Regions from separate parts of the Streptomyces sp. NBC_00273 genome, predicted to be linked through region 1. Evidence: riboswitches for the same ligand, from Rfam matches in the RefSeq annotation. Region 1 holds a riboswitch; the other holds the start of a gene.

Region 1 (4,323 bases):
CCCAGGAGCCGGGCTCCGGGCAGTCCTCCGGCCTCACCCGGCCTCACCCGGGCCCGCCCCGTGCGCTCACCCCGCGGGACCGCGGCCCCGCGGGCAGCGCGAACCCCGAAGAAATACCGCTCGCCGAAAAGGGCCCGCTGATATCCGGCCCGGCGCACGCCTAATTAAGCTCGGCCGGAATTCCGCACGGCGAATTGTTTCGACGCACGGCACATAGGCCGCCGTACAGCGAATTCACGCGACCCCACCCTTTGTATACGGCTGCTGTTAATGCCGGACGCTCGACATGTTTACGGCAGGTTGCGAAGTGCTCACCGCCGGGCGGAGCCGCAGCCGGTGCGCCCCCGCCGCACGGTCCGCGTGGGCCGCGGTCAGCGCCCGCGCCCGTTCGGCGTCGCCGCGCGCCACCGCGTCCACGATCGCCCCGTGCTCCGCCCAGGACTCCACGGGCCGGTCCGGCGCCTCCACCACGTACATCCACGCGATCTTGTGCCGCATCTGCGTGAGCAGCGCGATCAGCCCGGGGCTGCCGGAGGACTGCGCGAGCGTCTCGTGGAACCAACCGCCCAGGGACCGCAGGTCCTCGCCTTGGCCCCGCCTGGCCCGCTCCTGCCCCAGCCTGACCAGCCCGCGCAGCACCTTGAGGTGCGCGTCGGTGCGCCGCCGGGCGGCTCTCGCGGCAGCCAGCGGCTCCAGGAGCATCCGCAGCTCCAACAGGTCCGCGGCCTCCTGCCCGGTCGGCTCCGCCACGCAGGCCCCCGCGTGCCGCCGCGTGGTCACGAACCCCTCGGACTCCAGGGTCCGCAGGGCCTCGCGCACCGGGACGCGCGAGACCCCGTACCGGCGGGCCAGCACCTCCTCGGTCAGCCGGCCGCCCGGCTCGAACACCCCGGAGACGATGTCGTCGCGGATTGCTGTGCATACCGCGTGCGCAGGAATACGCAAGACCGAACCTCCGCCTATTTCCGACTGCCACCCTCATTGCACGCACATGCGCGTGCTGCGACTCTATTGCAACACACGATAATTTCCGAGAGCGGCCAGAAATACGAAACATTTACACAAAGACGCAACACACAAAGACCCCGGCTCGGGGAGCCGGGGTCTTCGGTGAAGCGGTGCGGGGCGGTGTCAGAGGCTGACGCCGTGCGAGCGCAGGTACGCGATCGGGTCGATGTCCGAGCCGTACTGCGCGCCCGTGCGGGCCTCGAAGTGCAGGTGCGGGCCGCTGGAGTTGCCGGTGGAGCCCGACAGGCCGATCTGCTGGCCGGGGGTGACCTGCTGGCCGACGGAGACGTTCAGCGAGCTCATGTGCCCGTACTGGGTGTAGGTGCCGTCGTTGTGCTTGATGACGACGTTGTTGCCGTACGCGCCACCCCAGCCGGCCTCGACGACGGTACCGACGCCCACCGCGTGGACCGAGGTGCCGGAGGCGGCGTGGAAGTCGATGCCCGTGTGGGAGCCGGAGGACCACATGCCGCCGCCCGCGTGGTACTGCGTGCTGACGTACGAGCCGTCCACCGGGGCGACGAAGGTGTTGAGGCGCTTGCGCTCCTCCTCGCGGGCGGCGCGCTCGGCGGCCTCGCGCTCGACCTTCGCCTTGACCTCGGCGAGGCGCTTGGCCTCCGCGGCCCGCTGCTTCGCGTCGGCCTCGGCCTGCGCCTTGACGGCGTCCTGCTCGGCGACGCGGTGCTGGGACTCGGCCTGGTCGGCTATGTCGCCCGCAAGGTCCTCGGCGACGACCACGGCACCCAGGCCGTTGTCCTGGCCGATGGTGCTGCTGTGGTTGTCCGCGGCGAAGGCCGGGGCGGCGAGGGAGCCGACGACGCCCGTAGTGGCGATCGCGGCGATACCGGCGTAACCGGCGGTCTTCTTGCTCAGGCGGCTGGAGCCACGGTGCTTACCGGTACCAGCGGGACGACTGCCAAACGCCATGAAGGGTTTGATCCTTTCCTTCCTTCTCGCCTACCGGGTTAGCTGACGGGTTCGGAGCAGGAAGGTCTCCTACGGACCTCCTCTTGCGAGGGAGTCCGATTCACCCCAGGGACTGTGGGTCCCCGGCTCCCCAGGCTCGCGCCTGACGGGGACTCGGCGATCGCTGTCCGGTGCCGCGGGTGCGGCGAGCACAACTGACGGGCAGCACGGCCGACGCTAGGCGGATCATCAGTCAATCGCCAAACAGACACGGCTTTTTGTTGCGTACGCCACACCACATAAAAGCAACCTCACCACTAAACGGACAAAAGGGGTTCTGGTGACCAAGTCACCAGAACCCCTTGCTGAAACCTTCAGCCGGCCCTCAATGAGCCGTCATCCGCCGGTCAGTTGGAGACGACCGTGACCTCTCCGATCCCAAGGGCCCGCACGGGCTCCTCGATCAGCGCCGCGTCGCCCACCAGCACGGTGACCAGCCGGTCCGCGGGGAAGGCCTGGACGACCGCCGTGGTCGCCTCCACCGTGCCCGTCGCGGCGAGCTGGGCGTACAACTGCGCCTGGTAGTCGTCCGGCAGCTCCTGCTCGACCTGGTCGGCGAGGGTGCCCGCGACCGAGGCCGCCGTCTCGAACTTCAGCGGGGCCACGCCCACCAGGTTCTGCACGGCGACGTCGCGTTCGGCGTCGGTCAGACCGCCCTCCGCGAGGGTGCGCAGCACCTTCCAGAGGTCCTCCAGCGCCGGTCCGGTGTTCGGGGTGTCCACCGAGCCGCTGATGGCGAGCATCGAGGCGCCCTTGCCGTCCGCGGTGGAGCGCAGCACCTGGCCGAAGGCGCGCACGCCGTAGGTGTACCCCTTCTCCTCGCGCAGCACCTTGTCCAGGCGCGAAGTGAGGGTGCCGCCCAGGCAGTACGTGCCCAGCACCTGGGCCGCCCACACCCGGTCGTGACGGTCCGCCCCGATCCGGCCGATCAGCAGCTGCGTCTGGACCGCGCCGGGCCGGTCCACGATGACCACGCGGCCGGTGTCGTCGGCGGTCACCGGCGGCACCGGGAGGGCCGCGGCGGTGTTGCCCGTCCACGTGCCCAGGGTGTCCGCGAGCACGGCGTCCAGGTCGATGCCGGTCAGGTCGCCCACGACCACCGCGGTGGCGGTGGCGGGGCGTACGTGGGCCTCGTAGAAGGCGCGCACGGCGGCGGAGTCGATCCGGGCGACCGTCTCCTCGGTGCCCTGGCGCGGCCGGGACATCCGCAGGGTGGCCGGGAAGAGCTCCTTGGAGAGCTGCTGCGCGGCGCGGCGCTGCGGGTTGGCCAGCTCGTGCGGGATCTCGTCGAGCCGGTTGCGCACCAGCCGGTCGACCTCGGCGTCGGCGAAGGCGGGGGCGCGCAGCGCCTCGGCGAGCAGGCCCAGCGCCTTGGCCAGCCGGGAGGCCGGTACCTCCAGCGAGACCCGCAGGCCCGGGTGGTCGGCGTGCGCGTCCAGGGTGGCGCCACAGCGCTCCAGCTCGGCCGCGAACTCCTCGGCGGAGTGCTTGTCGGTGCCCTCGGAGAAGGCCCGCGCCATGATGGTCGCCACGCCGTCCAGGCCCTCGGGCTCGGCGTCGAGCGGGGCGGCCAGGTTGACCTCGACCGCGACGACCTGCTGGCCCGGCCGGTGGCAGCGCAGCAGGGTCAGCCCGTTGGACAGCTGTCCGCGCTCGGGGGCCGGGAAGGCCCACGGCTGCGGCTCGCCGGCCTGCGGGCGCGGGTGGAAGGTCATCGTGACGGCTGCCGTGTCGCTCACTGCTCCGCCCCCTCGTTCTCGTCGGAGTCGTCGTGCTGGTCGGACTCGTCGGCCGCGAGCGGCTCGTAGACGAGCACCGCGCGGTTGTCCGGGCGCAGTCGGGCCGCGGCCACGGCCTGCACCTCCTCGGCGGTGACGTCGAGGACCCGCTGGACGGCGGTCAGCGCCAGCTGCGGGTCGCCGAACAGCACCGCGAAGCGGCACAGTTCGTCGGCGCGGCCGGCCACCGTGCTCAGCCGGTCCAGCCACTCGCGCTCCAGCTGTGCCTGGGCGCGCTCCATCTCCTCGGCCGTCGGGCCCTCGGCGGCGAACCGCGCGAGCTCCTCGTCCACGGCCGCCTCGATGGCGGGGATCTCGACCCCGCTGGAGGTCTTGACGTCCAGCCAGCCCAGCGAGGGCGCCCCGGCCAGGCGCAGCATGCCGAAGCCGGCCGCGACGGCGCTCTGGTCGCGGCGCACCAGCCGGTTGTGCAGCAGCGAGGACTCGCCGCCCCCCAGGATGGTCAGCGCCACGTCGGCGGCGTCGCACTCGCGGGTGCCGTCGTGCGGCAGCCGGTAGGCGGCCATCAGCGCACGCGCCGGGACCTCCTCGACGATCTCCTCGCGCAGCT
Region 2 (4,323 bases), 2.7 Mb from region 1:
CGGACAGCGCGAGCGCCTCCAGCGCTCCCTCGCCGCGGGGGAGAGCGAACTGCTGGCCACCGGGGTCGAGGAACTGCTGCGCTACGACGGTCCGGTGGAGCTGGCGACCTGGCGGTTCGCCACCGAGCCGCTGACCCTGGGCGGCATGCGGATCGAGGCCGGCGACCCGGTCCTGGTCGTCCTCGCGGCCGCCGACCGGGATCCGGAGCGCTTCGCGGACCCGGACACCCTCGACCTCTCCCGGACCGACAACCAGCACCTCGGATACGGGCACGGCATCCACTACTGCCTGGGTGCGCCGCTCGCCCGGCTCGAAGGACAGACCGCCCTCGCGACTTTGCTGACGCGTCTGCCCGATCTGGAACTAGCCGTTCCATCCCAAGACCTGCGCTGGCGCGGGGGGTTGATCATGCGGGGGCTGCGTACTCTTCCCGTTCGATTCGCGGCTCAAAACACTTGCGCGAAAGCTGATTAAAAGTCAGGTTCAGTCTTGACTTGTGACAATCGTTCGAAGGCCGCTAGGTTCTGCCGTTACCCCGCTGTTATATGCGAAAGGTGATCCCTCATGCTCTCCGGGAACGGCCGTCACAGACGCCCCCGCCAGGTCCCCGCGCTGGTCGTCACAGCCGGAGTCACTGGCTCTGCGCTGGCCATGCCGCTGTTGGCCGCCACCAGCGCCACCGCCGCCGACACGTCGACGTGGGACAAGGTCGCCGAGTGCGAGAGCGGTGGCTCGTGGAGCGCGAACTTCGGTAGCGGCGCCTACGGCGGACTCCAGTTCACCCAGGAGGAGTGGCAGAGCGCCGGCGGGCTCGACTTCGCCGAGCGCCCCGACCTGGCGAGCCGTTCCCAGCAGATAGCCGTCGCCGAGCGGGTGCTGGGCTCGACGGGACCGCAGGCCTGGCCGCTGTGCGCGGCCTCGGCCGGTCTGGTCAAGGAGAGCCCCGCTGCGCAGGTGGACCCCGGTCTGCCCGGCAGCAAGAGCCCGGTCGCCCCCGCGCCGTCCCGCCCGGACGACGCCGTTCCGTCCACCGGCGGCGGCAAGCCGTCCACGGACTACGGTTCGCCGACCCCGGCCCCGGCTCCGAGCCCGTCCAGCACCCCGTTCCTGATTCCCGACGCGCCGTCCGTCGGACTGCCCGTCATGCCCGCGCCGGACGTCCCGACGACGCCTCCGGTCGACCCGACGGCTCCGGTCCAGCCGGGCGGTCCGACCGGCACGCCGACCCCGGTCGACCCGACGGCGCCGACGCTGCCGGTGGACCCGACCGCGCCCACCACCTCGCCCACCACGCCGGGACTGCCCCCGGTCGACCCGACGGCCCCCGCGAACCCGGAGGTCCCGCAGACCACCTCCACCACTCCTGTCGAGGGCAATGGCAAGCACCGCGGTGCGCCGGAGACCGCGCCGGCGGTCCCGTCTGGCGCCGCGTCGGACCCCACCTACACGGTCCAGGCGGGCGACAGCCTGGCGACCATCGCGGTTGCCAAGGGCGTAAAGGGGGGCTGGAACGGTCTCTACCAGGCCAATGAGCAAGTCATCGGCGAGGACGCCGACCTCATCAAGCCCGGCCAGAACCTGGATCTAACCCCGCATTAAGGACAGTTCAGTTATCCGGAAAGAGTTGAATGTCGGATTTCTGTAAGTGAGACATGTGTCTCTTCCGGTCAACTGGCGTGTCCCGCCTCGGGGCTTCCGCAAACCCCGCCCTCACCTGCGCAAATGCCCCTGCGGGGAGTGCAAGTAGGGCCCGTTTCTCCCCGATGTTCCTCGTTGAACATCGGGGAGGGACCTGTCTACCTTCTGAATCGCTCGCCACCGCGAGCTCCTTCGACCGCATCGCCGAATCCTGCCGGCGGACGGGGGGAACAGTCGTCGCGTCAAGCGCCGAAGGCAGGAGCGGGGGAACCAAGGTAGGTGCCGGGAGCGGCCGTTGAGAGACGGTCACGCCACCGGCTTGGGGTTAAGACGTGCGCTAGGTCGCACGACCGGGCAACTCACTCGCCCGAACCCGACAGCTCACCTCGTAGGCGTCGGTGAGGAGAAACTCCATGCTGCTTTCCGGCAAGGGCAAGCACCGTCGCGGTACTGCAATCGAGCGGTCTGTCCGGATCGTCACGCTCGCCGGTGTTGCCGGTGTGGCCGTGGCCGCCCCCCTGATGGCCGCGGGCACCGCCAGCGCCGCCACCACGTCCGAGTGGGACAAGGTCGCGCAGTGCGAGTCCGGTGGCAACTGGTCCATCAACACGGGCAACGGCTACTACGGCGGTCTGCAGTTCTCGCCCTCCACGTGGGCCGGGTTCGGTGGCAAGTCGTACGCCGCGCAGGCCAACCAGGCCTCCAAGTCGCAGCAGATAGCCATCGCCGAGAAGGTCCTCAAGAGCCAGGGCAAGGGCGCCTGGCCGTCCTGCGGCAAGGGCCTGACGAACTCCGCCTACACCGGTGGCGGCTCCGAGACCCCGGCGTCGAAGCCGCAGTCCAAGCCGCAGTCGAAGCCGCAGCCGAAGGTCGAGACCAAGAAGGCCGAGACCAAGGCCGCGCCGAAGCAGGAGACCAAGCGCCCCGAGGCTCCGACCACCCGCTCCGAGCGCACCGAGGCTCCGGTCGCGCCGAAGACCGGCAACGGCTCGTACGAGGTCAAGACGGGCGACACCCTGGGCACCATCGCCGAGGCCAACGGCGTCAAGGGCGGCTGGCAGCAGCTCTTCGAGCTGAACAAGGACATCGTCTCGGACGCCGACCTGATCTTCCCGGGACAGAAGCTGAAGCTCAGCTGAACACTGCGGCAAAGCCACGGGAACATGTACGGGGCGTCAGCTGACCCCGTGCATGATTTCCACCGCCCGGCGCGTGCCCCACGCGCCGGGCGGTGCTGCGTGCGGCCCTTGAACGCCGATGATCAAGCGACCTATGTCCCGGAAGGGGGGTATTCGGTCGCTTTTTCGTCCCAGGGTCCGGGCGGTCGGGCGGCCCAGTGCCCGGAGCCGGTTAGGCTCTAGGCGGCAAGGCCATCCCACGGCCTGACACGCCACCGCACACTCAGCGTCACATCCCAGAAGGAGATGCTCGTGCCGTCCATCGACGTCGTCGTAGCCCGGGAAATCCTGGACTCCCGAGGCAACCCCACGGTCGAGGTCGAGGTGGGCCTCGACGATGGCAGCACCGGCCGTGCTGCAGTTCCGTCCGGCGCCTCCACCGGTGCATTCGAGGCCATCGAGCTCCGTGACGGTGACCCCAACCGTTACTTCGGCAAGGGTGTCGAGAAGGCCGTCCTCGCCGTCATCGAGCAGATCGGCCCGGAGCTCGTCGGCTACGACGCCACCGAGCAGCGCCTGATCGACCAGGCCATGTTCGACCTGGACGCCACCGACAACAAGGGCTCGCTCGGCGCCAACGCCATCCTCGGCGTGTCCCTGGCCGTCGCGCACGCCGCGTCGGAGGCCTCGGACCTTCCGCTCTTCCGCTACCTCGGCGGTCCGAACGCGCACCTGCTGCCCGTTCCGATGATGAACATCCTCAACGGTGGGTCGCACGCCGACTCCAACGTGGACATCCAGGAGTTCATGATCGCCCCCATCGGCGCGGAGTCCTTCTCCGAGGCGCTGCGTTGGGGTGCCGAGGTCTACCACACCCTCAAGAAGGTCCTGCACACCAAGGGCCTCTCCACCGGCCTGGGCGACGAGGGCGGCTTCGCCCCGAACCTGGAGTCCAACCGCGCCGCGCTCGACCTCATCATCGAGGCCATCAAGCAGGCCGGCTACGCCCCGGGCAAGGACATCGCGCTCGCGCTCGACGTCGCCGCGTCCGAGTTCTACAAGGACGGCCAGTACGAGTTCGAGGGCAAGTCCCGCTCGGCCGCCGAGATGACCGACTACTACGCCGAGCTCGTCGAGGCGTACCCGCTGGTCTCCATCGAGGACCCGCTGTTCGAGGACGACTGGGACGGCTGGAAGACCATCACCGACCGCCTCGGCGCCAAGGTCCAGATCGTCGGTGACGACCTGTTCGTCACGAACCCGGAGCGTCTGGCCCGCGGTATCGAGGAGGGCTCCGCGAACGCCCTGCTCGTGAAGGTGAACCAGATCGGTTCGCTGACCGAGACCCTGGACGCCGTCGAGATGGCCCAGCGCAACGGCTTCAAGTGCATGATGTCCCACCGCTCCGGTGAGACCGAGGACGTCACCATCGCCGACCTCGCCGTCGCCGTGAACTGCGGTCAGATCAAGACCGGCGCCCCGGCCCGTTCGGACCGCGTCGCCAAGTACAACCAGCTGCTGCGCATCGAGGAGATCCTCGACGACGCCGCGGTGTACGCGGGCCGC

The links. A riboswitch is a leader RNA that binds a small molecule or an ion and turns the genes downstream of it on or off. The one in region 1 is predicted to bind cyclic di-AMP.
Region 2: another riboswitch for cyclic di-AMP. It lies ahead of OG386_RS26275 (transglycosylase family protein); the one in region 1 lies ahead of OG386_RS13620 (M23 family metallopeptidase).

Annotation. Positions count from the first base shown of each region.
Region 1 is NZ_CP108067.1:3,253,617-3,257,939, forward strand. Features, by position in the region: gene OG386_RS13615 (GntR family transcriptional regulator) at 268-945, opposite strand; gene OG386_RS13620 (M23 family metallopeptidase) at 1,132-1,935, opposite strand; cyclic di-AMP (ydaO/yuaA leader) riboswitch at 1,948-2,104, opposite strand; gene OG386_RS13625 (M16 family metallopeptidase) at 2,322-3,689, opposite strand; gene OG386_RS13630 (M16 family metallopeptidase) at 3,710-4,323, opposite strand, start outside.
Region 2 is NZ_CP108067.1:5,940,727-5,945,049, forward strand. Features, by position in the region: gene OG386_RS26265 (cytochrome P450 family protein) at 1-475, shown strand, start outside; gene OG386_RS26270 (transglycosylase family protein) at 566-1,600, shown strand; cyclic di-AMP (ydaO/yuaA leader) riboswitch at 1,877-2,049, shown strand; gene OG386_RS26275 (transglycosylase family protein) at 2,053-2,778, shown strand; gene eno (phosphopyruvate hydratase) at 3,070-4,323, shown strand, end outside.